DNA from 3 places in the Rhizobium sp. WSM1274 genome. Region 3 is predicted to be linked to each of the others. Evidence: predicted binding sites of a transcription regulator. Region 3 holds the regulator's gene; each other region holds the start of a gene.
The links. Region 3 encodes LexA, which represses DNA repair genes until DNA is damaged. Its sites were predicted from a motif close to TGTTCNNNNTGTGTTCNG; they were not measured.
Positions count from the first base shown of each region.

Region 1: N2600_RS07945 (DUF5680 domain-containing protein) is a predicted target of LexA. The motif match lies at 1,153-1,170, and genes of this name have one in related genera.
Region 2: N2600_RS14825 (ribonuclease T2 family protein) is a predicted target of LexA. The motif match lies at 1,292-1,309, and genes of this name have one in related genera.

Region 1 covers NZ_CP104138.1:1,564,929-1,567,197, forward strand. The annotation lists gene N2600_RS07940 (ABC transporter ATP-binding protein) at 1-208, shown strand, start outside; gene N2600_RS07945 (DUF5680 domain-containing protein) at 442-906, opposite strand; gene dnaE (DNA polymerase III subunit alpha) at 1,408-2,269, shown strand, end outside.
Region 2 covers NZ_CP104138.1:2,937,465-2,939,733, forward strand. The annotation lists gene ettA (energy-dependent translational throttle protein EttA) at 1-438, opposite strand, end outside; gene N2600_RS14825 (ribonuclease T2 family protein) at 537-1,277, opposite strand; gene N2600_RS14830 (alpha/beta fold hydrolase) at 1,436-2,269, shown strand, end outside.
Region 3 covers NZ_CP104138.1:1,897,621-1,899,889, forward strand. The annotation lists gene N2600_RS09650 (ComEC/Rec2 family competence protein) at 1-1,008, shown strand, start outside; gene lexA (transcriptional repressor LexA) at 989-1,708, opposite strand; gene N2600_RS09660 (VOC family protein) at 1,906-2,269, shown strand, end outside.

The sequences.
Region 1 (2,269 bases), 330 kb from region 3:
CGCCGTCGCCAATGCGCCGACCCTGCTTCTTGCCGACGAGCCGACCGGCAATCTCGACCCTGAGACGGCAAGCTATGTCTTCGACGCGCTGGAAGCGCTGGTGCGCCAGTCCGGCCTTGCGGCTCTTATCGCCACCCATAATCACGAGCTCGCCCGCCGCATGGATCGGCGCGTGACGATCTCCGACGGCAAGATCGTCGATTTCTGAGACTGCGGCTCACGGTGTCCGGTTTGCGCCGATGGCTGCCCCTCACCCTCTCCCCGTAAAAAACGGGGCGAGGGGACGTGCCAAACGCAGCGTCGAGGGTAGGGAAAGCCGTTGCGGCATGTCCCTTCGCCCCGCGAGCGGGGAGAAGGTGGCGGCAGCCGGATGAGGGGCTGATCTCGTCGACCTCCTGGCCGGACAATATGCACTTTTGACAGAACAGCAGTGGGCAGCGATCAAGGGATGATCAGTCCGCCGCGATAGTCGAGCATATAGGGCTTCTGGCCGTAGACCATGATGCATTCGTGCCCGGCGAACCGCGCGCAGTCGCCTTCGCTGCGATCGATATAGCGGCCGAACGGATGGTCGAATTCCATTCCGCCGAGAAACCGGCCCTCTCGATACATCGCCGAAAGGGCCGCCTTGATCACCGTTCCGGCTGCTGCGCCGTTGATGAGATCAGGCGCAATGACGCAGCCGAAATAATTCATCGCCCAGACGGGCTCGTCGGCAAACCATACCACTTCCTGTCCGGCGAAATCGGTGCCGCCGAAATAGCTGTCGAGATAGCGCCAGTTGCCGCGTTCGTAACCGATGTCGTGGGAGCTTGGCCGGCAGGGCGGGCGCGCCACGCCGCCGCCGACATAGGTTGCAGCCTTCGCCTCCACCACGAATGCGTTCAGCATCGCAATATCCAACATGCCATTCTCCTCTCCGCTAGATGCTGGCAAATACGCTGCGAAGTGTAAAGAACAAAAAGGGAACGATGGCCGGAATTAGACGGACGGCCGAGGAGGCTGGCCGTCTAGGCGCCGTGAGGATCCGGGACGGGCCGAGAAGGGGAAACCTGCTAGCCGTCACATTGGGCGCTGGCTCGCAGCGATTCACAGGTGCACATCCCGGCATTTTTCCAACACAAGAAAGAAGGAAAAGATTCCTGTTGACAACAGAACATACATAGAACAAACTGAAAACATAACGAGTAAAGGAGAGCCCGGTGACTGACATGATCCGTGATATCGCAGCATTCACCTCCATCGCAATGTTCGTTGCCAGCTTCTCGCTCATCGTCATGGCGTTCTAAAGTTTTCAGGGGATCGCATGGCAATCATGCGGTCCGGACGCGGGACTTCTTCTGGACATCATCGCCCTTTATGCCCGACAATGCGTCCGATTCATTCGGGTGATTGGGAAGGCATGTCATGGCGGATACGGCAAAGGGTTCAACGGGTGAGGCGGCCGGCACGCCGGGCTTCATCCACCTGAGGGTCCATTCCGCCTATTCGCTTCTCGAGGGCGCTCTGCCGCTGAAGAAGATCCTCTACAAGGCGACCGGCGACAGCCAGCCGGCGATTGCGATTACCGACACCAACAATCTGTTCGTCGCCCTCGAATTCTCCCAGAAGGCGATGGAGGACGGCCTGCAGCCGATCATCGGCTGCCAGGTCTCGATCGACATGGAAGACGGGCTGGAAACCGAAAAGCGCGGCGGTCAGCAGGCTCTGGTCAAGCTGCCGGCGATCGTTCTTCTCGCTGCGACGGATGCCGGTTACGAACGGCTGGTCGATCTCGTCAGCCGGGCCTATCTCGGCGGCGAGAGCAACCAGGCTGTTCATATCAGCACCTCCTGGCTGGAGGAGGCAGGCACGGAAGGGCTGATCGCATTGAGCGGCGCCCTGACCGGGCCAGTCGACGTGGCGATCAAGGAGGGCCATCCCGCTCAGGCGGAAGCCCGGCTGCTCACGCTGAAGCGTCTCTTCGGCGACCGGCTCTATGTCGAACTGCAGCGGCACGGCACTTACGACAAGCGGCACGAGCAGAAGATTATCGGGCTCGCCTATGCTCACGACCTGCCGCTGGTTGCGACCAACGAGGCGTTCTTCCCGACGCGCGACGATTACGACGCCCATGATGCGCTGATGGCGGTCGCGCACAACGCCATCGTCTCCGACGACAGCCGCTTTCGCCTGACGCCGGATCACTATCTGAAGAGCCGGGCCGAAATGGCCAAGCTCTTCGCCGACCTGCCGGAAGCGCTTGAAAATACCATCGAGATCGCCAGGC
Region 2 (2,269 bases), 1.0 Mb from region 3:
GCGCAGCGCTTCCATCGCCATTTCGACCTGGCTTTCCAGATCCCAGAGGTTCTGGCTATCGATGACGTCCTGAAGCTTGGCGCCCTCTTCCGCCGTCTCGTCGGAATAGTTCATCATCAATTCATTGTAGCGATCGAGGACAGCCGTCTTCGAGGCAACGCCTTCCATGACGTTCTCGAACACCGTCTTGTTTGCATCGAGATGCGGCTCCTGCTCCAGATAGCCGACGGTCGCACCTTCGGCGAGCCAGGCTTCGCCGGTATACTCCTTGTCTTGGCCTGCGATGATGCGCAGCACGGTGGATTTACCCGCGCCGTTCGGACCAAGGATACCGATCTTGGCATCCGGGTAGAACGAAAGGTGGATATTCTCCAGGATCTTCTTGTTGCCATAGGCCTTGTTAAGGCCGGACATATGATAGATGAACTGACGTGCCATGCTGCGCTGCTCCGGGCGGGAAACTTTGATTGTGCCGCTATGTAGGCGAAACAGCGCCTCCGGGCAACGCCGAAACCCGGTTTACTCAGGATTTCCGGTCAAAAGCCCGCAGCATCGACGACGCCCTCGTCGCAGCCGAACGACGTTTTTCCAGCACCCTGGATCAGATCGGCAAGCCCGGCACTTTTCGCCGATGCCGCTCCGGCGGCTTCCGAAAGCCCGATCGTCAGTTCGCTGATCATCCTGATATTGCCGGCCCGCCGGCAGCTCATCTTGACGCGGTCGCCGGCACCCGGCCCAAAACTCTTGTCGAAAGCCGCCTTGATCGCTTCGGCCTTGACCGGCTTGCCGATATTGGCAGCGAAGAGATCGCGCACGGCCGACGCGTTCAGTGCGCCCACCAGATGCACGCCGACACCGAAATAGTCGTCGGCGCTCATCTTCGTGCAGGTGCCATGCTTCACCCATTCATGCCGTTCCAGGCCGGATTCCGTGCCGGGCATCGCCTTTGCCAGCGCCGCCTGCGTCTCTGCCGCAAGCGTGACCTCCGGCAGCTTGTTCCAGTCGCCATCCTTGTCGGCGGTCTTCTGCTCGGCGCTCACCCCGCAATAATCCTCCCGCATCGGCCAGAGCCCGTGCAACGAGAAGTTCGTCGCGTCGGGGCGCTCGCCGGTCTGGCTTGCGCATTCGGCCTTCTTCTGGTTCGTCTGGCAAAAGGCCGGCTGCCAGCTCGCCGCCAGAATGAAGCGGGTGCGCCCGCCGGCCTCCTGCGCCACGGCGGCGCCGGCAACAACCATCGACACGGCAAACGTCAAGGTACGCAACTGCATGCTGCTCATTTCAACCCCCAAAAAAGAACAATACAGGAACAAATAAGCACGAAGATCGAAAGGCCGCAACCCTGAATCGCAACAGGGCCGCAATTTATTGTCGGATAATCAAGCGCCGATGTTGCAATTACCCAGCGATCTGGTCTGTTGCCGCCGGGAGGATCCATATGTTTGCTGAAACGCAAAGGTTGGCCGTGCCTGGGGCGTCGCTGGCATATCACCATGCCAAGGCCGAAGCTGCAGCACGCGGCATCTTGTTGATATCGCACGGTTTGGCCGAACATTCGAAACGATACCGCTCCTTTGCCGAGGCGATGGCGGCGCGCGGCTATCACGTCTATGTCCACGATCATCGCGGCCACGGCGAGACGACGGCACCCGATGCGCCGATCGGTCGCTTTGCCTGGCGGGGTGGGGTCGAAAAGGTGGCCGGCGACGTCATCGCTATGCGCGGTTATGCGGCCTCCCGCCATCCCGGCCTGCCTGTGATCCTCTTCGGCCATTCGATGGGCGGCCTCATCACCCTCAACGCTACCGTCACGGCTCCGGCCGACTTCGACGCCGTCGCGATCTGGAATTCGAATTTCGCCGTCGGCCTTGCCGGCCGCGCCGCCCAGGCGATCCTGCTTGCCGAGCGCATGCTGAAGGGCTCCGACGTGCCGAGCGGCCTGCTGCCGAAGCTTACCTTCGGCACCTGGGGCAAATCCATTCCCGGCCGCCGCACCGAGTTCGACTGGCTGTCGCGTCTTCCCGATGAAGTCGACAAGTATGTCGCCGATCCGCTCTGCGGCTTCGACGCCTCAGTCTCTCTCTGGCTCGATCTCTTCGAACTGACCTTCCGCGCGCCGCAGAAAACCCACCTCGACCGGCTGCCGCGGGACATGCCCGTCTATCTCGTCGGAGGCGGGCAGGATCCTGCGACGGAGCGTGGAAAAGCCCTGCTCTGGCTGTCAAACCATTTGAAAGGACAAGGCTTCTCCCGTATCAGCACTGAGATATAT
Region 3 (2,269 bases):
CTGATCGGCGGCTTTTCAACCGCGCTGTTTTCGATCGACCATTTTCATCGCCTGACCGCCTATGGCCTGCCGGCAAACCTCGCGACGATGCCGATCATCTCCTTTATCGTCATGCCGGCCGGGCTGCTGGCGATGCTGCTCATGCCTTTCGGTCTGGATGTTTGGGCCTGGAAGGTCGTCGGATTCGGCCTCGATCTGGTGATCGCGGTCGCAAAGACGGTATCCGGCTGGGGCGGCAATATCGACGTTGGCCGTTTGCCCGGCTGGTATTTCGCGGTCGCCGTGGCAGGCTTTCTTCTGCTGACGCTGCTCCGGACGCGACTGCGCCATTCCGGCACATCGATCATCGCAGTCTCGACGCTCATCCTGTTCCTTCTACCGGTTCCCCGGCCGCCGGATCTGGTGATTTCGGAGGATGGCAATCTCGTCGCGGTCGTCGAGGCGGCAGCAATGGCGTCCAACCGTGAACGACCGCCGGATTTCATCTTCGACCAATGGCAGAGAGCGCTGGTCCTGCCGACGCATGATCCGCCGAAGATGCTGGATGGTCCTGCTATCCCGCCGGAGGGAGAAGACCGCCGCGTCAGGCTTTCCCGCGATCAGCAGACCGAAGCGAGGACCGCGATGCGTGCAGCCGCAGCGGCCGGTGAAGCAAACCGCTTTTCCTGCGTCAAAAAGGCCTGGTGCACATCAAGGCTTGGCAATGGCCAGGTCGTGGCCGTCATCGACAATGCCGCCTATCTCGGCCCCGCATGCGACGCCGCCGATATCGTCGTGACGTCGGTCCGCCTGCGCTTCAACAGCTGCCGCTCAGGTGCGACGCTCTTCACCGGTGAAACGCTGCGCAGGACCGGTTCCGTCGAGTTGCGCTTCACGAACGCCGGCCTGGAGGTGGCAACCGCATTCGATGCATTGTCGCGGCCATGGATGCGCCATCGCGCCTATGACTGGCGCAGCAATAGTTTTACCGAGCCCGGTCTAGCCAAGGTCAGTGATAGCGGCGAATAAGACCGACGAGCTTGCCCTGAACCTTGACACGGTCCGGCCCGAAAATCCGGGTCTCGTAAGCCGGGTTGGCGGCTTCGAGCGCAATCGAGGCGCCCTTGCGGCGGAAGCGTTTGAGTGTCGCTTCCTCGTCGTCGACGAGAGCAACGACGATGTCGCCAGGACTTGCGGTGCTGCCGTTGCGGATGATCACGGTGTCGCCGTCAAAGATGCCGGCGTCGATCATCGAATCGCCCTTGACCTCCAGCGCATAATGTTCACCGGAACCGAGCATGTCGGCCGGAACGACGATGTCGTGGGTGTTGTTCTGGATCGCCGAGATCGGAACACCGGCGGCGATGCGGCCCATGACCGGCACGGAGACCGAGTTGCCGTTGTCGGCGACGGGTTTTGCAGGGGCAGGAGCGGCGACCGGCTGTGGCTTGCCGAGGCTGCCCTCGATGACGCTCGGCGAAAAGCCACGCCGCGGCTGGATGCTGGGGCTGTAGGCCTCCGGAAGCTTGATGACCTCGATCGCGCGGGCCCGGTTCGGTAGGCGGCGAATGAAGCCACGTTCCTCGAGCGCTGTAATCAAGCGATGAATCCCGGACTTCGAAGCGAGGTCCAGGGCATCCTTCATTTCGTCGAAAGATGGCGGAACGCCGGATTCCTTCATGCGCTCATGAATGAAAAGGAGAAGCTCCTGTTGTTTGCGCGTGAGCATCGACGTTGTGACCTCGTGATTGAAACAAATCCAGAACAGACACTATATGTTCCATATGTGTTCCGCAAGTAGCTAAATTTCCGTAAAACTTGGAACCAACTCGTCGAGATTCTTATTTTCATTCGCCGGATTGGACACATGTCTTGCATTGAGGGTGGCGCTGTCGCACATCTCTTGCCGATTTGAGGAGGGATATGATGAACACGCATTCCACCAAACCGTACCCGCTGGATCATGTCGTGCTGCCGGTCGTCGACATCGATCTGGCGCGCGAAAGGCTCGGCAAGCTCGGCTTCACCGTTGCCGCCGATGCGCGCCATCCCTTCGGAACGAAGAATGCCTGCGTCTTCTTTGCCGACAAGACCTATCTGGAGCCGCTCGGGATCGCGAGCGTCGAGGAGAGCGAGGCATCGGCGCGACGAGGCAATGTCTTCACCGCTCGCAACCGGGCTTTCCGCTTCCGTTGCGGCGCGGAGGGGCTTTCGGCGGTGGCCTTCGGCAGCAAGGATGCCGGCATCGATCATCAGGATTTCGTCGGCAACGGGTCGAGCGCCGGGGAGA